DNA from 3 places in the Devosia sp. 1566 genome. Region 1 is predicted to be linked to each of the others. Evidence: riboswitches for the same ligand, from Rfam matches in the RefSeq annotation. Region 1 holds a riboswitch; each other region holds the start of a gene.
The links. A riboswitch is a leader RNA that binds a small molecule or an ion and turns the genes downstream of it on or off. The one in region 1 is predicted to bind cobalamin.
Positions count from the first base shown of each region.

Region 2: it holds a riboswitch for cobalamin, as region 1 does, so the genes downstream of both, bluB (5,6-dimethylbenzimidazole synthase) here and ELX51_RS03150 (CbtB domain-containing protein) in region 1, are expected to answer to the same signal.
Region 3: it holds a riboswitch for cobalamin, as region 1 does, so the genes downstream of both, ELX51_RS00295 (ABC transporter substrate-binding protein) here and ELX51_RS03150 (CbtB domain-containing protein) in region 1, are expected to answer to the same signal.

Region 1 covers NZ_CP034767.1:643,350-650,569, reverse strand. The annotation lists gene cobN (cobaltochelatase subunit CobN) at 1-483, opposite strand, end outside; gene cobW (cobalamin biosynthesis protein CobW) at 736-1,794, opposite strand; gene ELX51_RS03155 (CbtA family protein) at 1,791-2,531, opposite strand; gene ELX51_RS03150 (CbtB domain-containing protein) at 2,557-2,739, opposite strand; cobalamin riboswitch at 2,776-2,994, opposite strand; gene ELX51_RS03145 (DUF2164 domain-containing protein) at 3,088-3,342, shown strand; gene ELX51_RS03140 (DMT family protein) at 3,348-3,704, shown strand; gene znuA (zinc ABC transporter substrate-binding protein ZnuA) at 3,705-4,715, opposite strand; gene ELX51_RS03130 (ATP-binding cassette domain-containing protein) at 4,801-5,613, shown strand; gene ELX51_RS03125 (metal ABC transporter permease) at 5,742-6,557, shown strand; gene ELX51_RS03120 (Fur family transcriptional regulator) at 6,547-6,957, shown strand.
Region 2 covers NZ_CP034767.1:3,351,696-3,358,915, forward strand. The annotation lists gene ELX51_RS16015 (hypothetical protein) at 87-1,055, shown strand; gene ELX51_RS16020 (hypothetical protein) at 1,429-2,367, opposite strand; cobalamin riboswitch at 2,759-2,938, shown strand; gene bluB (5,6-dimethylbenzimidazole synthase) at 2,979-3,677, shown strand; gene ELX51_RS16030 (diguanylate cyclase) at 3,994-5,163, shown strand; gene bsh (choloylglycine hydrolase) at 5,814-6,620, opposite strand; gene ELX51_RS16040 (hypothetical protein) at 6,692-6,964, shown strand.
Region 3 covers NZ_CP034767.1:67,731-74,950, forward strand. The annotation lists gene ELX51_RS00275 (aspartate/glutamate racemase family protein) at 1-50, shown strand, start outside; gene hdhA (7-alpha-hydroxysteroid dehydrogenase) at 64-831, opposite strand; gene ELX51_RS00285 (ABC transporter ATP-binding protein) at 998-1,759, opposite strand; gene ELX51_RS00290 (iron ABC transporter permease) at 1,756-2,784, opposite strand; gene ELX51_RS00295 (ABC transporter substrate-binding protein) at 2,793-3,791, opposite strand; cobalamin riboswitch at 3,943-4,149, opposite strand; gene ELX51_RS00300 (LacI family DNA-binding transcriptional regulator) at 4,200-5,225, opposite strand; gene ELX51_RS00305 (sugar ABC transporter ATP-binding protein) at 5,478-7,019, shown strand; gene ELX51_RS00310 (ABC transporter permease) at 7,000-7,220, shown strand, end outside.

The sequences.
Region 1 (7,220 bases):
CTCGACGGCGAGTTCAGTGAACGACCTCAAGATCGCATCAGCATTGGCGGGGCCGCCGGCGATGAGGAGGGCGTGGAGGCGGGTCCAGTCTTCGGGGTGGATGGTGGAGCGGGCTTGCAGGATGGGGTCGGGATTGGCGTCGCCGGGGAGCAGGGCTAGGGGGATCTTGCCGTTGGCGCAGAGGGCAGTGATCTCATCGACGCCGTACTGGAAATAGGCAGCGCCGCCGATGAGGCGCAGGACGATGAGGCGGGCATGGCGGACGGTCTGCTCGAGCCACAGATCAACGGACAGATTGTTGGACAGGCGCAGCGTGTTGGCGAGGCGCAGCTCGGTTTCGCCCGCGCGATCGGCCGCGGCGGCAAGCATGGCGAGTTCGCTATCGGCCGAGGAGGCGAAGATGAAGGCGCCAGGGGTTTGGGCGAGATCGATGGCCTCGCCTTCCTGCTGGATGGCACCGGCTTGGGCGGAAAGAAGGTGCATGTCAGCGGGCCTTGGTGGAGGAGACGAGAGCCCCCTTCCCCGGCCCTCCCCCCTGAGGGGAGGGAGGGCAGGAGCCGAAGTCACTGAGCGTGGGGCTCTTGTGCTTCCCTCCCCCTTGAGGGGAGAGATCGAGGGAGGGGGTGGTGATGAAGGCCACAGATATGCCACGGCACGAGCACGACAACCCCCTCCCCGCACGGGGGACGGTGGGATGAAGCCGAATGTGCCGTGCCTGTGCCATTCTCTTGGAACTTATGCCGCCACGGCTTCGGCGCGGCGCAGGCTTTGGGTGATGGCGGCGCGGTCCAGCGGGGATTGGCCGATGACGACGAGTGCGGTTTGCCTGGTTTCGCCGGGCGCCCAGGGGCGGTCGAAATAGGCGGTAATGCGGGGGCCGACGGCCTGGATGGCGAGGCGCGCAGCCGCGCCCGGCACGGCGGCAAAGCCCTTGAGGCGCAGCACGTCATGGGTGCGGATCGTGTCCTCGATGATGGCAAGCAGCTCGTCCTTGCCGGCGATGGCGGGGAGCTGGAGCGAAAAGCTGTCGAAATCGTCGTGCTCGTGCCCTTCGCCCTCGTGCTCGAGTTCGTGGTGGCTGGGGCGGTTGGCGATGTCGTCTTCGGAAGCCATGCCAAGGCCCAGAAGCGCCGCGATATCGACATGGCCATTGGCGGCGCGAACAATGCCGACGCCGGGGCGCAGCTCGGCGCGGATATTCTGCTCGACTTTTTCGAGGGTGGCGGGATCCACGAGATCGGTCTTGTTGATGATGACCATGTCGGCGGCGGCAAGCTGATCCTCGAAGAGCTCGCCCAAGGGGGTTTCGTGGTCGAGCATTTCGTCGAGGCGGCGCTGGCGGTCGACAGCCGCTTCATCGGCGGCAAAGCGGCCTTCGGCAAGCGCTGCGGCATCGGCCACGGTCACCACGCCATCAACGGTCACCTGCGCCTTGATCTCGGGCCAATTGAAGGCGCGGATCAGGGGCTGGGGCAGAGCCAGACCCGAAGTTTCGATGACGATGTGATCGAATTTTTCAGGGCGATTCAGCAGTGCCTGCATGGTGGGAATGAATTCGTCGGCCACGGTGCAGCAGATGCAGCCATTGGAGAGTTCGACCATGTCCTCTTCACGGCAGGTCTCGTCGCCGCAGCCGGCGAGGATGTCCTTGTCGACGCCGAGATCGCCGAATTCATTGATGATGAGGGCGATGCGCTTGCCCTTGGGGGCATGGGCGAGGAGGTGACGCACAAGCGTGGTCTTGCCCGCGCCCAGAAAGCCGGTGATGACGGTGGTGGGGATCTTGGTGGTCATGCGGGAGCTCCGATGGGGTGGGACGCCTCGCGGCGGGCGAGGCGATCATTGACGAGGCCGAAGACGACACCCAGCACCAGCCAGAACACAGCTGAAGTGCCGATGGTGGCGGCGGCAAAGGCGGTGGCGAGATGGGCCGGAACGGCGCTTGGCTCTTCGGGAGCCGCGGGGGCGCCCACGATGTGCGGCGCGAGGACGAGTGCGAGCGCCACGGCAATGGCCCAGCCCGCCCGGGTCTTAGCCAGCAGCAGGCAGGCGGCGCCGGTGGCAAGGGCCGTCGCGACCCACCAGAGCTGGCGGGCGCCCAGACCGGCGGCGGGCATGCCGGGCAGCTCGGGCGGCAAGCCAAAGGCGGGCGCGAGGGAGAAGCTGGCAAAACCGGCCAGGCTCCACAACAGCGCATTGCCGGTGGCGATGGGGATATTGGCCAGGAGGCCCACGGCGCCGATCACGAGGGCGAAGCCGGCGGCGGCGAGGAGATTGGCGAGCACGGTATAGCCTGTGCGCTCCCAACCGTCCTGGGGCGCCCATTCGTCGGCGCCGTGATCATGGGCCGGGGTGGCCGCATCGTGGCTATGCGCGGCGGGGGCCTCTTCGCCATGGGAATGGCCGCCCTCCCCTTCAAAGCTTTCGGCATGGAGGATCAGCGGGGTGATGCGGAAATGCTGGACCGTGGATGCCACAAGGCCAGCACAAAGGGCTGCGACCAGCGCAGCGAAAAACAGATTGCGGAACATCTTTGTTCGTCTCTCGTGCCCGGCCTTAGTGGCAGGGAAAGCCCATGGCGTGGCGGGTGTCATGGGCGCCGTTGTGCAGGCGATAATCGCCGGCAAAGCCGGTGCCGACCAGCAGGGTCAGCCCAAGCAGGAGCGCGAGCGAGCCGGCGACAAGACGCTGGGACAGCGAGAGAGACTGAAGGCCAGTCGAAACAGTGGCGGTATTCATGCGGCACCCTCCGTGCGCGGAACGAAAAAGAGCTTACAAGCTCGTTGCTGTGCCGGCAGGTCTCCTGGCTTGCGGTGAATAGAGCGCCTCTCGCCTTCCCGGCAGCTTGGCTGCCAGTGGCATAAGGAGAGGAGCGCACCGCTTACAGTTGCGGGGGCAGCCACGGTTTTGGCCCCTGATGGGTAATCCGCACCGTGTTCCCTTTTGATCCCCGCGCCACAACGGGCTTGGGGAACCGACACAGGCTGTGTTCTCGCATGGCGGGCCGGAGGGGTCAATCGCGGCGTGGCGCTTGCCGGACGGGCGATCGCGGCATTATCGTGCCGCCGATTCTGGAGCCCCATCCCAATGAAGCCGATCAAGTTCAGCCGCGACGAAACCAAGGCCATGGTGGCGGAGATTCAGGATTATTTCCGGCTGGAGCTGGACCAGACCATCGGGCAGATGCCGGCCGAGATGCTGATGACCTTTTTTGCCGAAAAGATGGGCGCCTATTACTATAATCGCGGGCTGCACGACGCCCAGGAGCTGCTGCGCAAGAAGCTCGAGTCGATCAGCGATGCGCTGTATGCGCTCGAACAGCCCACCAAGGGCGCGCGGTAATCGCAATGGGCTGGAACTTTGCCACGCTGGCCCCGATCGGGCTCTTGATCGCGTCCAACCTCTTCATGACCTTTGCCTGGTATGGGCACCTCAAATTCCCCGGCACGGCGCTGTGGGTGGTGGTGCTGGCAAGCTGGGGCATCGCCTTTTTCGAGTATTGGCTGGCGGTGCCCGCCAATCGCATCGGCTACGGGGTTTATAGCGGCGCCGAACTCAAGACCATTCAGGAGGTGATTTCCCTGTCGGTCTTTGTGCTGTTCAGCGCCACTTACCTCGGCGAGCAGTTCACCTGGAACCACGGAGTCGGGTTCGGGCTCATTGCGCTCGGGGCATTCTTTATCTTCAAGGGGCCGCTGGGTTAGTTAGCCCAGGCAATCGAGGAGCCCATTGGCGAGGCCGCGCAGCAGTTCGGGGTAAAGGTTTGGGCCTTCAGTGAGGGCCCCGCCTTCGGGGTCGAGCACACCCGCCTTGGCCGTGCTGCCTTCGGTGATCGCGGCAATGATGGTTGGCTCGAAATTGGGTTCGGCAAAAACGCAGGTGGCCCCGAGTTCGGCCACGCGGGCGCGCAGGGCGTCGATCCGCTGGGCGCCGGGCATGACGTCGGGGGTGACGGTGACGGAGCCCGCGACGGTGAGGCCAAAGCGGTTCTCGAAATACTGGTAAGCGTCGTGAAAGACGAGGAAGGGCTTGTCGGCGACGGGCGCGAGGGTCGCGGTCAGTTCGGCTTGCAGCGCGACGAGGTTGGCTTTTTCGCGCTCGGCATTGGCGGCGTAGGCCGTGGCGTTACCGGGATCAGCTTGGCTCAGCGCTGCGGCGATGGCATCGACCATGTGCATGGCGTTTTGCGGATCGAGCCAGAAATGCATGTCGCCGCCATGGTCGTGGTCGTGCCCTTCGTGGGCGTGCTCTTCGTGATCGTGCGCCTCGTGGTCGTGCTCTTCGTGGTCATGGCCTTCGTGATCGTGACCCTCGTGGTCGTGCTCATGGTCATGACCCTCGCCCTCGTGGCTGTGGGCCTCGAAAGTGCCGCCTTCACGGACTGGCAGGAGGGTGATGCCGGGCGCCTGGCTCAGCTCCACCACTTCGGCTTGCCCTGAAAGGGTGGTCAGTGCATCGGCGAGGAACAGCTCCATGCCAGCGCCGGTCCAGAACACCAGATCAGCATCCTGCAGCGCGCCGGCATCGGACGGGCGCAGCGCATAAGTGTGGGGTGAGGCGGCGCCCCGCACGACGAGGGTCGGCTCCCCTACCCCCTCCATCACGGCTGCAACGAGGGAGTGCACCGGCTTGATCGAGGCTACCACATTGGGCGCGGCCATGGCCGTGCTGCCCAGCAGCAGGCTCGAAACCAAGGCAAGGGGGAGCAGCTTCATCGGCGCAATCCTGTTATGTTATTACGTTCTTGCTGCGTTATGCTATAACGTTTAGAACGCTGTCAAGCGACGTGACGGAGCGGAAATGGACGGGCAGGCAGGACGCGAAACATTGATCAGCATGAGCGGCGCTGGCGTGCGCCGGGGGGCGCGCGTGCTGGTGGAAGGGGTCGACCTGGCCATCCGGCGCGGCGAGATCGTGACGCTGATCGGGCCCAATGGTTCGGGCAAATCCACCACGGCCAAGATGGCGACGGGCGTGCTCAAGCCGACAACGGGCACGGTGACGCGCCTGCCGGGGCTGCGCATCGGCTATGTGCCGCAAAAGCTGACCATCGACTGGACGCTGCCGCTGACGGTGGAGCGGCTGATGACGCTGACCGGCCGCTTCAGCCGCAGCGAAATCGAGGCGGCGCTCGATCTGGTCGGGGCGCGGCGGCTCCTCGGAGCGGCGGTGCAGGAATTGTCGGGCGGGGAATTCCAGCGCGTGTTGTTTGCCCGCGCCACCATCCGCAAGCCGGACCTTCTGGTGCTGGACGAGCCGGTGCAGGGCGTCGATTTTGCCGGCGAAGTGGCGCTCTATGAATTGGTGCGCCAGATCCGCGACAGCTCGCGCGCCGGTATCCTGATGATCAGCCATGATTTGCATGTGGTGATGGCGGAAACCGACACGGTGATCTGCCTCAATGGACATGTGTGCTGCACCGGCACGCCGGCGGCGGTCAAGCGCAGCCCGGAATATCTCAAGCTGTTCGGACCGCGCGCGGCGGAAACGCTGGCAATTTATGAGCACCACCACGACCATGAGCACCACGACGACGGCTGCGTGGTGGCGGCTGGGGCGGTGCATGAGCATGCTCATTCGCACGGGCATGGGGGGCACCGGCATGGGCACTAGGGGCATGAAACCCGAGTATGTTGAAGGCGCCCGAACCCCCACCCTAGCCCTCCCCTCAAGGGGGAGGGAACGGGATCGCGCGTTTGGCGGGATTGGGGCGGTTGCATCGGTCCTCCAGGGAGCCGCACATGTTCGGTGATTTCTTTTCGCGCTCCCTCATCGCCGGGATTGGGCTGGCGCTGGTGGCGGGGCCGCTGGGGTGTTTCGTCGTGTGGCGGCGGATGGCCTATTTCGGCGATACGATGGCCCATTCGGCGCTGCTGGGCGTGGCGCTGTCGATCATCTTGTCACTCAACATGACGCTGGGCGTGTTTGCGGTTGCGGCTCTCGTCGCCGGAGCGCTGCTGCTGTTGCAGCGGCAGGCGACGCTCTCGACCGATGCGCTGTTGGGCATTTTGAGCCATTCGACCCTGGCGGTCGGACTGGTGCTGGTGGGCTTTTTGACCACGGTGCGGATCGACCTCATGGGCTTTTTGTTTGGCGATATTCTTGCCGTTTCGGTCGAGGATATCATGGTGATCTATGGCGGGGGCGCGGCGATCCTCGTCGTGCTGGCGCTGGCCTGGCGGCCGCTGCTGGCTTCGACGGTCAGCACCGAGCTGGCGGAAGCCGAAGGGCTGCGCCCGGAAGCGAGCCGGATCATCCTCATGATCCTGATGGCCAGCGTCATTGCCATTGCCATGAAACTGGTGGGCGTGCTGTTGATTACCTCCTTGCTGATCATTCCGGCGGCAACCGCGCGGCGCCTAAGCGCAACACCTGAAGGCATGGCCGCGGTGGCGGCGGGGCTCGGGGTGATTGCCGTGGTGGGAGGGCTGTTCGGCTCGCGCAACTGGGATACGGCCTCCGGACCCTCCATCGTCGTGGCGGCCTTGCTGGTGTTTCTGGTTTCGCTCGCCGTGCCGGTCCACAAATTGTTCGGGAGGAAAATTCATGGCGCATAGCCACGCCGCACCCACTGACCTGACGCGCAACCAGGGGCTGGTGCTGGGCGCGCTGACCGGGTCCTCGGCTCCCCTCAGCGCCTATGACATTCTCGACCGACTGCGCGAGGACGGTTTGCGGGCGCCGCTGCAGGTTTATCGCGCGCTCGACAAGCTGGTGGAACGGGGCCTCGCCCACCGGCTGGAATCGCTCAATGCGTTCGTTGCTTGTGCGGACGAGCACTGCCATCGCAAGGGGCTGATCGCGTTTGCCATTTGCGAAGGGTGCGGCAAGGTCGATGAATTTGCTGACCCGGTGATCGAAGGTCGGCTAGGGGAATGGGCGGGCAAGACCGGGTTCAAGGTTGAGCGCACGACGATGGAAATTCGCGGGCGGTGCGAGGCTTGTGTGGGGGTGTAGGGGCTAGGCTCGATGCCACCCCCTCCCCCTTGAGGGCAGGGCTGGGGTGGGGGTTCGGGCGGTAGGTCTTCCCCCGTTAAGAGTTTTCCCGACGGCCTGAACCCCCACCCTCGATCCCTCCCCTCAAGGGGGAGGGAGGCGATGGGACCCCGCCGTTGGCGAAAGCGGAAGAATTTCGGGACGGGCCCCGGCTCAGGGTCGGGGTGACAGCTGGGGGCGAGGGAGATTGGACCTCCCACGCTGTTAAGTCCTCCTGACCGTCC
Region 2 (7,220 bases), 1.5 Mb from region 1:
GGGAGTGGGAGGATGCAAATGGCTCGGTGCAATAGGCTGATAGCGATGGCGCCGGGGCGTTCCTCTGCTCAACATCCGGGGTAACAATGGCCCAGGACGGCGCCACCCGATATGGCCCCTTCACGCTTCCACCTAATGCTCCCAATACAATCCAGATGCGAGGGGACTTCACTCCTACGACCGCGCGCGAGTTTGCGAATGCGCTGCAGGCCCGCCCCGGCGCCAACCTTCTAGACCTAGCCAGCAACGGCGGTGACGCTCTCGATGCCCTTGCCGTCGCCGGAGAAGTGTTCGCCCGCAAGATGGACACTAGGATATCGGCAGGAGCCGGCTGCTACTCAGCTTGCGCTTATGTGTTTCTAGCCGGAGACAACCGCCAGGCCGCAGGCGAACTGGGCGTGCACCAGGTTTCCGGCCCGGGTGACGTTGACCTGACCGCAGCTCAGTACACAATTGCCGATATCCTCGACGCTATGGCAAAGTTCGGTGTCCACTCCGCCGTAGTCACCACCATGTTCCGCACGCCGCCAGAAGGCATGTATGTTTTCAGCCGGCAGGAGCTGGCTGCCCTATCCATCGAGCGAGGTGAGGGAGACCATACCCCATTGGCAGCTCAGGAAAATCAGACAGCTGCGCCCGAGGCACCGGCATACAGCTCAAACGTGCAAGTAGTCGCCCAAACGCGCACTGAGCCCTTTCCTGAGTTTCTCGACCTAGTAATGCCCGTTGCGACCCCTGCCCCGCTATCGCAGACGCTGGAGCGCATCGGCTTTACAGAAGCGGGCGTTCGGATAGCCGCTCCGGTTCTTGCTGCCGTTCTGGGTGCAGACACTATTCCCAGCCTGTCAGAAATTCGGGTGCTGTTCGGGCCATTGAACTACGGCTCCAAAAACTTTGTGCCTTACAGGGTGAGCCTCTATGGCGGCCCTGAGCGGCTCCACCTTGGAACGATAGCTCTTACGGATGTTGGCGACTACAAGCAGGGCAGCGATCCGATGGCTGCTGCGGGCGGCAATGATGGGCATTTAGGAAAACACCGACGCTCTCGGCATTGATGCTGCGCTAAGGCTGAATGGACAGCCATCAGGGCCACAGCAAGAAGGGCCACGCCCTGCGCGTCTTTTCCGCCTTCACCGAAAGGCGGTTCACAGGTCGAGACATTATTTTTCCCGGTTCCACCACGCCGAACGGCCACGCTGCTGCACATGTTAGGCTTGCTTTTACGGTCCAGAGCTAAGCGACGTCGCTTACCTTCGTGAATTCAACCATTCTAAGTAAGGAAAGTGGCGGAGCGGGAGGGACTCTGCACGAATTCCACGTTTTCGCCCGGATATTGGCGGTTTGCACGCGGCATAAAACGCCGGTTGGTACAAGCCGAGGTACAATCGCGGATCCAGCTCGGCTTTGCAAGGGTCTGCATTGTGCCCCTCACTTCCATTGACACATAGTCTGCCCCGAGGGCCGAAAGACCTGTGCAGCACCCCTGACCCTCGCTACGCTTGCCGGCGAGGGTCGTCCTGCCAGCCTGAGCCCCACCCAACCGGTCCTGCGCTTGGCATAATGCGTCATGGCAGTGTGCACCGAGGCATGACCGGCAGAGGCGGCGACCTCCTCGGGCGCCATCCAGCTCTTGGCCGTAGCCATCCCGACATGGCGCAGGGTGTAGAGGCTAACCCGCGCGATGCCGAGGCATTTGCAGATGCGGGCTAATCGCGAAGCGAGCCGGTTATGGAGCTTCTTCCAGGCGCCGGCCTCCTGGACCGCCGTACGCAGGCGCTCGACGAACTTCACAAGAGCGGCAATGGCCTTCTTGCCCATGGATTGGAGATCACGCGCGCGTTCCTCGCCATTTCCCCGCCCATTGGTGGCCTTGGCGTTCTGCACCATCAACATCATGCCCTCCACCCGAGCGTTGAGATATTCGACCGGCCGCAGGAAGAGCGCTGCCCCGAAGACCAGGAAGCCCCGGATCAGCTTGTCATCTGACCGTCCCGAATCATGGAGGAACTGCTCCAGCCGGGTGAACTGCGCGATGGGCAGGCTCTTGCGCTTCTTTGCCGAGGTCTTTCGAGGTCCCGAGTTCGTCGGCAAGGGCCCCCTGCGCAAGCGCTCTACAAGGAGCGTACGTGCTGTAGGATGAAATGGTAACGTCTCCAGTGCCATCAGGATGGCGGCCCGATACTGCCGCACGGTGCTGGGCGACCAGCGTTCATCCTGGGCACAGAACCAGCCGGTGAGTTCCAGCATATCCCCGCCGGCCCGATCTTCCCGCTCGGCCATCAGGCGTAAGTCATGGACCCTCTGGCGATAGGCCGCTATTGTTTGTTCGCTACGGCTGGCGATCCGCCCGGTGCAATCGGTGGTCATGGTGACCGTCTCCCCTTGTTACTCGACGCATCGCGAACACCCTGTCCACGAACGCGGCAAGCCACAAGCTCACAAGCCGGTGATCGATTCCGGCCATCTCTGGTAGGCCTATATTCGTCCCCGGCGCGGCGATGGACGAACCCGACGGTCAATTCCTACAAGTGCACCGATCGGCCGCACACCACGTCGAGGCCACCTGGGCGCCCAATTGATGGCAATCGCGCGGCACCAAACCCACGCGTGCAAGACGGGTGTCTGCTTAATCCCTGCTTCCAGATGCGGCGCTGTGCCTGCGGCGACCTTGATCGATATCCGCTGCATGTTGCGCGCTGCTAGCGGGATCCTGGTCCGTCGGTGAACTTTCGAAGCTGGACAAGAACGGAAACCGGCTCTAGCAATTTGTTGCCTCGGTGCCCGCGCTTGCGGGAGAATCGGAAACGCGGTGCAAAACCGCGGCGCGCCCAGCGCTGTAACGGGGATCCTCGGGAACTATGCCACTGGTCTTGGCCGGGAAGGCTCCCGAAGGAGTTGAACCGAAGCCAGAAGACCGGCCAGGCCTATATCGGTCGCTGTGTGGAGAGCAGCCCCTGTCAAACCACAGGAGCATCGCCATGCCTGCCAGTTTTGATCGCCCCGCCGCCCTTCAATATGCACCGTCAGGTCCGTTTTCCGCCGAGGAGAAGGCCGCGGTGTACAGGGCCATCCAGACGCGCCGCGACGTGAGACGGGATTTTCTGCCCGACGCCATTCCGGAGCCGGTGCTATGGCGCATGCTAGAGGCCGCCCACCATGCTCCCTCAGTAGGGTTGATGCAGCCCTGGAACTTCCTGATCGTCACCGCACTAGCACAAAAAGCGCGGATCAGGGCCATTTTCGAGCGCGCCAATGCAGAGGCGATGGCCATGTTCCCGCCTGAGCGCAGAGGAGCCTATGCGGCCCTCAAGCTTGAGGGCATTTTGCAGGCTCCTGTCGGGATTTGCGTGACCTGCGACCCGGGCAGGGCAGGTCCGGTGGCGCTTGGGGCGACCCATATGCCGGACATGGCCGTGTTCAGCACGGTTTGTGCCATCCAGAACCTGTGGCTGGCCGGCCGCGCAGAAGGGGTTGGTGTCGGCTGGGTGAGTATCCTCGATGAAGGAGCTCTCAAGGAGGTGCTGGGCATTCCCTCCCAGCTACGTGTGGTCGCCTATCTCTGCGCGGGGCTGGTAGAGCAGACAATGACGAGCCCAGAACTCGAGCAGCGTGGATGGCGCCAGCGCCTCCCGCTCGAGCAGCTGGTCTATCGTGATCGCTGGGGTGAGACCGCCTGAAAGCGCCGTATGTCCAGCCAGAGATGGTCTTGATCGGCAAAGCCTATTCCCGCTCTGCCATTGATTATCGGGCGCCGTGACACAGTAGCCTACGGGCCGAAAATTTCTTAAAGAACATGAGTTAGGGTCCGTTAGCCAATACTGAGGGGCCAACGTGAAGTTGTTCGACATGCGACCGCCATACGCAGCTGTTCCTGAGCGAAAGCTGGGCAGCAGGTTGGATCGCATTCGCTCCTTGCTGGGTCTATCCTCCGCCAGTCTTCGCTGTTTAACGGCCGGCGGTTCAACTCCAACTGTTCAGAGTGGATCCTCCCTTGTGTTGAAAGGTGCCGCTTTGAACTTTGAGCGGCGCGCGCGGACAGTCCGGCTACCCTTGGTCCTGGCCAACCTCTATGCCCACGAAACGCTCGCTCCCGACCAACTAAGGTTTGCTGACGGTTCGCCGGTTGGCTTTCTTGCTTTTCTGCCTCTTGGTGGGAACGCCCACTCTCCCAGCCATCTGCTGACGTTGGGTGATAAAACGCCACGGAGCCTCGGCACGGCGAACCAATTAGCCATGATTGCGCTGGAGGCCTTTCATCCCGGACAGATTGAAAGCGGAGGTCCCGCATCATTCGACGTGAGCGACGACCTGATACTCATAGACCAGGCTACAGCGAGCGCCGGTTTGGGCATTTGGCAGTGTCATCTGGCTGAAAATGCGCTTCGGTGGAGTTCTGGAGTTTATGACCTGTTTGGTATCGAGCGAGGCGCCCCTCTGAGCCGGGACCGCACAGTCAGCCACTATTCGGATACCTCGCGAGCCGCGATGGAAGAATCCCGCGCGCGGGCTATCGAAGCTAGAGGCGAGTTCACCATGGACGCCGAGATCATCCGAGCGGATGGTCAGAAGCGATGGATGCGTCTTTCAGCAGGGGTCCAGTTGACCAACGGCCGCCCTGAAAGGCTCTTCGGCACCAAGCAGGACATCACCGAGGATCGTCTCCTGATCGACCGCATGCGTCATCTTGCAGAGACAGATGCCATGACGGGTTTAGCCAACAGGGCACGCCTTCAGGCGCGCCTGGATCGGCCGCAAGGAATCAGCGCCTTGCTGCTCGTGGACCTCGATGGCTTCAAGGCCATAAACGACACTTACGGTCACGCCTTTGGTGATGCATGTCTCAGAGAGATGGCACAGCGGTTGCGTGCTTGCTGTGTCGACGTTCCTCTTGTCGGCAGACTTGGAGGTGACGAGTTCGCGGTAGTTTTACACGCGGAGCATGGGCCTGAGTATGCTGAGCGCTTGGCCCGTCAGATAGTGGAGGTCATGCAGTTGCCGTTTGAATATCATGGTGCAAAGGTCCAGCTGGGCGCCTCCGTGGGGCTGGCCTTTCGTTTGGAAGAGGCAGGAGAGGAGCTTTTCCGGCAGGCAGACCAGGCGCTATATGCCGCGAAAGCTGAAGGCCGCGGAACAAGCCGCAGTTTCAGCAGAGCCGGTTGCTAGCGGTCGACGCAACTCCATCATGGTCATCGCTCCATTGATAGGTCGGCTTCATCTCTCAGGGTGTCTTGGTAGAGGAGGGGGAGGCAAGCGCGGGATCCCACTCAGCAACAAGGTCGAGGGACGAGGTGGGCCCGTTCCATCTGTATCCGTTGCCGTACCAACACTGGTTGCGGCAGAGAAAAACCCAAGGACTGTCGCTCGCGCGCATTGGACCAATATGTTGGCCATCCTGGGTGCGATAAAACTTGCCGTCCTCGATCATCACTGCATTCTCAACCATGGTGTACCTCATCCGGGCTTTCGGCGCTCAAGACTCGACCTTAGTCGGGACATGTGGCTCGATGATGTATCTCCGGTAATGGTTGGCGAGCGCGGACATGTCGCCTTAAGCGTCGCGGCGCCCTTGTTGATGCTCCAGCGGGGAGCGCTTAGCTGCCACAGCAGCCTTCTGGTCCAACTCATCGAGGAAATGGCGCGACCACGTTTGGTTTTCAACCTTGATCACGCCGAGGCGACAAGCTTATCGGAAGCTCGCACTCGAAGTGCACGACCCCACTGGGTTTTCCTGATCCGGCGGTATCAACCGGCTTGGTGCATTAGCTCCTGTCTGCCCTTTCCAACCTCGTCGGCGAGTGCTCGCCTTCTCTCTTCTATGCGACGGTCGGCTCCCTGTAGCGCTCACCGCTTGTCATCAGCGCCCAGACCATCCGGGCGAAGAACTGGCTGATCGATTCTGACTCAGGGTCGCCCAAAATCGAGTTCAGCTTGGTGAAGGCGGCCTTGACGAAGCGAGAGGACGACGACAGATCGCCGGGCAATCCGATCGCGCCCAGGCCGCGGCTGTAGACGTCGAAGCTGAGCTGGTTCGAGAAGTGCTGCTCGGGCGGGTTCGTCGACAGGTGCATGAAGTTGTTGAGGTTGAAGGACTGGATGTCAAAGGTCGGGTTATTGGTGAGCACGCCGATAGGGTTGTCGTAGACCTTCAAGCCGTCGCGCACCGACTCCACAGTGATGGACTTGTCGCGGTCCGAGATGATCCAGTGCAGCGGCGAGAGCGGGAACGCCTCGCTATACGAGATATCGACGAGGTTGAACGCGCGCAGCTCGTCCTTGACCTGGTCCACCGTTTCGAACTTGCCCAGGATCCAGGGGATGAACTCGAAGGGCGTAATATTGGTCTTGCCGGGGTCCTCTGGCTTGTAGTCGGCGTTGCCCCAAAAGGCGAGGCCCGCCATGCTGAGCCCCTTCTCGTTGGTCGCATCGTAGTACAGCGGATAGCCATCCGAGACGGTGGCCATGCCGATGATGGCGTGGTGCGTGTCGAGCCTGGGCATTCTGCGGAACTCAAAGGGGAAGTTGCGCGGCGTGACCGTGACGGTCTCGTTATAAGAGAACTCCAGATCGAGATTGCGGCCGAAATAATGGTCTTTGGTGGTGTAGTTGGCGCCCGTGCACATCTGCCGATCTCCCGTTCTACCGACTGCCTCGGCTGGCGCAGCCCTGCCCCAAACGCGACATGATTTTTCTGTTGTTCAGCTGCGCCTTGCTGGCCATTGGTAATCTCGGCCTGGAATGCCGTGCGGGCATTGTGCAGGCCCTCGACGAATTGCTGCCAGGAAGCATCAGTGGCGGCGCCCAGGCCGTCGAGTTGTTCGCGCCCTTCGCGCAGCCGGGCTTCCACAGCTGCCTTGCGCGCGTCGAGCTCGGCCTTGGTTCCATGAGCTGCGCTGGCCGCCGATTGCTCGAGGTACTCGATCTCAAGCCGGAACGCGGCCTCCTGCGCCCTCAACCCCCGCGATGACTACGGCGCGGCGAAGTTCATAATCGGCAGCGGTAGCGGGAACAAGGCCCACGGGCCCGCAAGGACGGCCACGAGCAGGGCTACAGATGCCTTGGACGTCAAACATGGTGGTTCCTTCCTGTCAGTGCGCGGCTGTCTTAAGTGCAGGCTGCGATCGGGCACCCGAACCGTGGTGGGGCACCGAAGTCGGATTTGAAAGGCGGCGAGGGACGCGTCGGGCTCCAGCTAACGGACTATGTTGCACGATGAATATGCC
Region 3 (7,220 bases), 580 kb from region 1:
TGCCCAAGCCCTACAAGGGCGAACTCAGCGCTTTCGCGCCACGAGAATAGGGGAGCGAGCCGGTCAGTCCAGCTCCTGCACCCCACCCCCCGAGACGGTCAGCACCTGCCCGCTGATCCATGACGCCGCGGGCGAACACAGAAACAGCGCCGCATAGGCGATGTCATCGACCTCCCCGAGCCGTCGGATCGGGGTGTGCTGCAGCATGCTCTGCTCGATCTCGGGCGTCAGCACGCCGGCCAGCGCCGCGGTCCTTGTGGCGCCGGGCGCAATGGCGTTGATCCGCACGCCCATAGGCCCAAGATCAAAGGCGATATTGCGGGTCAAATGGTTGAGCGCGGCCTTGGAAGAGGCATAAGAGGCCATGCGCTGGTTGCGGTTTTCACCGGCCATGGACGAGATATTGAGCACTGCGCCATCCCCTGCTGCCGCCAGATGCGGCGCGGCCAGCTGGGTGAGCCGGAACGCCGAAAAGACGTTGAGTTTGTAGGCCCAGCGGAAATCCTCCATTGGCATGTCAAAGGGCTGGGGGCCGCCGCCTCCGGCATTGTTGACGAGGATGGCGAGCTTGCCGAACTGGTCCAGCGCGGTGTGCACCAAAAGCTCAAGGTCATCTTCCCGGGTGACATCACAAGCCACCGCGACCGCCTTGCCCCCTGTTGTGTTGATTTCGGCGGCAGCCGCCTGGGCCGCCTCGAGCTTGCGGTCGCTGATCACGATGGCGGCCCCCGCACCGGCGAAGAGACGCGCAATGCCGAGCCCGATCCCGGAACCGGCGCCAGTCACCACCGCCACCTGCCCATCAAGGCGGAACTTATTCGGGTCATACATGCTGTGCTCCCGTCGTCCTTTGCCAAACCCTAAGCCGTCGCGCCTTTCAGCTCTTGATATCGGTCAGGCCCGGGCTGGTATTGAAGGGGCGCGTGCTGTCCGGTGGACGCCTCGCGCGGTGGGCCGATCTGACAGGCTGGGTTCCGCTCCCCCGGCGAATTCCGCGTCACGGCAGATACTGGATCTGCAGGCCCCGGTGCAGCGTCGAGGGGGCCACCTGGGCGCGCACCTTGAACACCTCGGCGATCAGCGCCTCGGTCAAGACTGCATGTGGCGTGCCCGCGGCCACCAGCCGCCCCTCGCGCATCACTGCGATCTGGTCGCAGAACATGGCGGCGAGGTTGAGATCGTGCAGCGCCACGATCGTGGTGAGCGGCAGCCCGGCCACGAGGCGCAGGATATCGAGCTGGTGCTGGATATCGAGGTGGTTGGTGGGCTCATCAAGGATCAGATCGGTTGGCTCTTGCGCCAGCGCTCGCGCCAGCTGCACGCGCTGCCGCTCGCCGCCCGAAAGCGTATGCCAGGGCTGGTGGCGCCGGTCGGCCAACTCCACCCGCTGCAGGGATTGCTCGACAATGGCGTCGTCCGCTTGCGTCCAGGGCGACAGGGCCGAGCGGTGCGGCGTGCGCCCCAGCCGCACCACATCGAGCACCGTCACATTGGCTTCGGTCGTGGCATGTTGCTCGACCACCGCTACGCGCTGGGCGAGCTGGCGCCGGCCGAAGCGGCCCAGCGGGGCGGTATCAAGGGTGACCTCGCCACCAGCGGGCGCGCGCAAACCCGCGAGGAGCCGGATCAGCGATGATTTGCCCGACCCATTGGGCCCGAGCAGGCCCAGCGTCATGCCGGGCTGCGCCTCGAGGGTCACGCCATCGACGATGATCTTGCTGCCAGCCTTCCAGCTCACGCCATGGGCGGCAATGGTCATCGCGCACCCCGCCCGCGATATAGGATGACGGCAAAGAACGGCACCCCGACCAGCGCGGTGACCACCCCGATCGGCAGCACCTGCTGGGGCAGGATGATGCGCGAAACGATGTCGGCCAGCACCATGAACACCGCTCCCACCACCACGCAGGCGGGCAGCAGCCGCAGATGGTGCGGGCCCACGATGAAGCGGGCGACATGGGGAATGACGAGGCCCACAAAACCGATCGAGCCCACCATCGACACCATGGTTGCGGCCATGAGGGCGGTGAGCGCAAACAGCACCACCCGCACCTGCGCCACGGGCACGCCGAGCGAACGAGCGGCGTCATCCCCGAAGGTGAAAGCATCGAGCGCCCTCGCATAGCGCAGGCACACGACAAGCCCCGCGCCAACCACGCCCGCGGCGAGGCCCACATCGCTCCAGCGCACGCCGGCAAAACTGCCCAGCAGCCAGAACATGACGCTGCGCGCCTGTTCGGCATCGGCCGAAGTGCTGACGACATAAGAGGTCAGCGCATTGAACAATTGCGAAGCGGCGACACCGGCCAGGATCGTGCGCTCGGCGCTGCCCGCCGCGCCTCGCGCGAGGAGAATGACAAAGGCAAAGGCGGCCAGGGCTCCGGCAAAGGCGCCCAGCGGAATGGCGGCGCTACCCGCCCCCATGCCGAGCACGATAACGCAGACCGCCCCGGTCGAGGCGCCTGCCGAAACGCCCAGCACATAGGGTTCGGCCAGCGGATCGCGCAGCAGCGATTGCAGGATCGCGCCACACAGCGCCAGCCCCGCCCCGCAGGCGGCCGCTACCAGTGAGCGGCTGAGCCGATAATCCCAGATCACGCTTTCCTGGATGCGGCTGATCTCGAACTGCGTCCAGCCCAGGCGGTTGGTGATGGCCTGGAGCGTGGTGTGGAGCGAAATGGGCATTTCGCCAATCCCCACGCCCAGCGCCACGGCAAGGGGCAGCAGCAAGGCTGCCCCCGCGATCACCGATCCCCCCAGCCGCGCGCGGCGCCGCTGGGTCATCGCCATGGTCATTGCAGCAGGCCCTGGCTCTGCAGCGCCCCCGCCATAATTTCGAGCCCGCCTATGGTGCGCAGGGTCGGGTTCATTGCCTGCGCGTCGAGCAGCACCAGATGGTCCGCCTGCACGGCGCTGAGCTGGCTGACCACCGGGTCGGTTTGGAGAAACTCCATTTTGACGGCAGGGTCATCGGCCGGCCGGTTGCGCCGGTCCATCGTGCCTACGACGATGACGGTGGGGTCGGCCGGCGCAATGGCTTCCCAGCTCACCAGCGGCCAATCTTCTTCGCTGTCGACGATGTTGCGGGCACCCAGCACCTCCATCATATAGGCCGAAGCGCCATTGCGGCCCGCCACCCAGGCATCCCCGGCGATTTCAGGGCTCGAAAACCAGAACACCATGGAAAGCCCCGCCGCACGCTTCCCCAGTTGCGCGCGCACGGCCGCTTCGCGGCTGCGCAGCTCGCTCACGAGTTCGGCCCCCCGCTCATTGACGTCAAAGATCGCCGCCAATTCGCTGATCTCCTGGTAGAGCAGTTCGCTGGTCCAGGGTTCGAGGCGCACGCCATCGCCGTTGCTGGCATCCTTCATGGCGCAGGTGGTCGGCGAGATATAGCTCGGGATCCCGAGATCAGCATATTGCTCGCGGTTACCCGCTTCATCGCGCATCCCGAACTGGGCGGCAATGAAATCGGGCTCGGTGCCAAGGATTGCTTCATAGCTCGCGGTGCTGTCGGCCAGGCGCGGCACTTTTGCGTTGTCGGCGGCAACCTCTTCGAGCACCGGCGAAACCCAGGTGGCGGTGCCCACCATGCGATCGGCCAGACCGAGCAGCAGCAGGATTTCCGAGCTGTTCTGCCCGATGCCGACGGCCCGCTGCGGTGCCTCGGTAAAGGTGAGTTCGACCCCGCAATTTTCGAGCTGCAGGGGGTATTGGGTTGCGTGTTGGGCCAAGGCCGTGCTGGCCGTGGCAACAAAAATGCCGCTGGCCAGAAGGGAGAATAGACGCATCGAAACCTCTCGTGATGCTGTTCAAGCCAAACGATCAGCCAGACACGAGGGGAAAGTTGAGGTCATGCTGCCGCTACCCCGAAGAGGGCGCAGCGGCAACGATCGGACCAGGCAAGAGCCGGTCCGCACCCCACCGAAACACCTCGTTCGGTTTGCTGGTCGATGTCCCGGCAGGTCTCCTGGCTCGCGGCTCTGGCGCTCCTCGTCCCCTTCCCGGTCGCTTGACCAGTGGCTTGGACGGTGAACTTGCCGCTTACAGTTGCGAGGGCAGCTTCGGTTTTGGCCCCTGATGGGTAATCCGCACCGTATTCCCTTTTCATCCGCGCTCGATGGCGGAACCGTGACCCCGCCGTCTTAGCGGCGCGTCGGACCCTGGGCAAGGGGGAAGTGGCGGAGGGGGTGTCGCGGTCAGCCGCTCGCCAGCCGCGCCACCGAGCTGCGCACCACTAGTTCCGCGCGCAACAGGATATTGGTGGATTTGGGCTGCTCGTCGGCCAGCAGGGTCAGCAGCAATTCCATCGCCGCTTCCCCGATCCGGTGCCGGGGCTGCTTCATCGTCGTCAGCGACGGGCTGACAAAGCTGGCAAAGGAAATATCGTCGAACCCCATCACCGAAAACTGCCGCGGCAGTTCATAGCGGCGCGTGTTGAGCGCGATGATGACCCCGAGGGCCGTTGCATCATTGACGCAGAAAAACGCGCTGGGCAGCGCATCGCGCACAAACATCAGCTCGGCGGCGGCGCGTCCGCTTTCCGTCGTGCCATCGCCATCGAGGATCAGCCGCGGATCGATGCGGATGCCGGCCCCTTCAAGGGCCGCGCGATAGCCCGCTTCGCGCAAGCGGTTAATCTCCCGGCTGCTGGAATGGCCGATAAAGGCGATGCGCCGGTGCCCCTGCGAAATCAGGTGCTCGGTGGCGACGCGGGCGCCCTCGACATTGTCGACCCCGACAAAGGGAATGCTTTGCCCCGTCACCGGCTCGTTAACGGCGACGGTCGGGGGCAGGCGGGTTTCGCCGCGATCCTGCCCGAAGCCGAACGGCAGGTGGCCGGTAAAGAGGATCAATCCATCCGCCTGGTTGGAGCTGATGAACCGGAGATAATCGGTTTCCCGGCTCGGATCGTTCTGGGTATTGCCGATCAGTACCCCATAGCCGCGCTTGCTGGCTTCAGTCTCGAGACCCACGAGGATGTTGGAGAAATTGGGGTCGCCCACATCGGGGGCAAGGATCAGGATCATGTTGGAGCGCCGCATGCGCAGCGAGCGCGCCAGGGCATTGGTGGTGTAGCCGGTGCGGGCAACGGCTTCGGCGACCTTGCGGCGGGTGGCGTCGGCGACTTTGGTCGGCTCGTTGATGGCGCGGCTGACGGTGGCGATCGACACCCCGGCCATGGCCGCAACATCTTCAATGGTCGCCAGCTTTTGCTGCTGCACTCCGCCCCGCTCCGCCCTCCGCGCCGCTCGGTTGCGCTGCAACCGGCTTACGCCCAGACAAGTGTCATTTGCGCGATCAATCAGTGCGCCTGTGCCCCTTAGCAGAGGTCGACCCAGGCGGCACGCTCTACCACTCCCCCATAGCAGTTATGCACCTGTGTAAACCTTTACATCAATCCTGAAAACCTTTACACCGGCACTCAAGCAGAGAGCCGCACAGTAAGTGCGCCATGCTTGGGGGAGGGCGGCAGCATGATCGATGCGCAAGACGCAAATGCGTCCCCGATCTTGTCGGCCCACCGCATTTCCAAGTCCTTTGGCGATATTCCGGTGCTGTTCAGCATCGATTTCGACATCAGGCCCGGCGAGGTTCACGCCATTATCGGCGAGAATGGCGCGGGCAAGTCGACGCTGATCAAGATCCTCTCCGGTATCGAGCAGCCGACCTCGGGCACCATCACCTATCAGGGGCAAACCGTGGTCTTGCCACCCGATGGGCAGGCGGCGGCCATGGGCATCGTGGTGATCCACCAGGAATTGCTGCTGGCCGAACATTTGAGCGTCGCCGACTCCATTTTCCTCGGGCGCGAATTGCGCCGCGGCCCATTCTTGCAGCTCAAGCAGATGCGCGAGCAGACCCGGGCCATCCTCGACACGCTCCATGTCCATATCGACCCCGATGCGCGCATCAACACGCTCTCCGTCGCCGACAAGCAGATGGTGGAAATCGCCAAGGCGATCAGCCGCGATGCGCGCGTCATCATCATGGACGAGCCGACCGCCGTGCTGTCGGTTGGCGAAACCCAGACCTTTTTCGAGCAGATCCGCCGCCTCACCGCCAAGGGCGTGGCGGTGATCTTCATCTCCCACAAGCTCGAAGAAATCATGGAGCTCGCCGACCGGGTAACGGTGCTGCGCGACGGGCAGCTGATCGCGACGGTCGGTACCGAGAACCTGACGCCCGATTCCATCGCCCAGATGATGGTGGGGCGCGAACTCTCCAATCTTTATCCGCCCAAGCACGAGCCTGATGTGGATGGCGAAGTCGTGCTTTCCGTGCGCGATCTCGCCGCGCCCGGGGTCTCGGGCATCTCCTTCGAGCTGCGGCGCGGGGAAATCCTCGGCTTTGCCGGGCTGATCGGTTCGGGCCGCACCGCGGTGGCGGAAGCCATTGTCGGGCTCACGCGCAAAACTGCCGGCACCCTAGAGGTGCATGGCGCTCCCGCCGATTTCCCGGATCTCGCGAGCTCGCTCGATGCCCGGCTGGCCTATATGACCAAGGACCGCAAGGGGCGGGGGCTGCTGCTCAATGCCGGCCTGCAGCCCAATCTCACATTGCTCACGCTCAAGAAGCACCTGCGCCACGGCTTTCTCGACGGGCGCAGCGAAGCGCAGGCGCTCGAGCGCGCGGTGCGGCGCTTTGATGTGCGCGCGCGCGATCCGTCGGTGCCGGTGGGCAAGCTGTCGGGCGGCAATCAGCAAAAGCTGATGCTGGGCAAGACCATGGAAAGCGAACCCGACATCATCATCATGGATGAGCCCACGCGCGGTATCGATGTGGGCACCAAACAGCAAATCTATCACATCATCGCGGCGCTGGCCGCCGAGGGCAAGGCGATCATCGTCATCTCCTCGGAAATGCAGGAAGTCATCGGCCTTTCGCACCGTGTCGTCGTCATGCGCAACGGGCGCATGGCCGGGGTGCTGGAAGGCGCTGAGATCACCGAGGCCGAGATCATGCGTTACGCGGCCGGCATCAAGCTGGGGGTGGAAAATGAGCGTGTCAGTGCCTGAAACCACAAGCAAGCCGGCCAAAAGCTTCAAAATCGATCTCAAGATCCTGGGGCCGCTGCTGGCGCTGATCCTGCTGATCATTCTCGGCTATAGCCTCAACCCGCTGTTTCTGGGCGAGGGCAATGTCACCAATCTGCTGACCCGCTCCGCCTTTATCGGCATCATCGCGGTGGGCGCGACCTTTGTGATCACGGCCGGCGG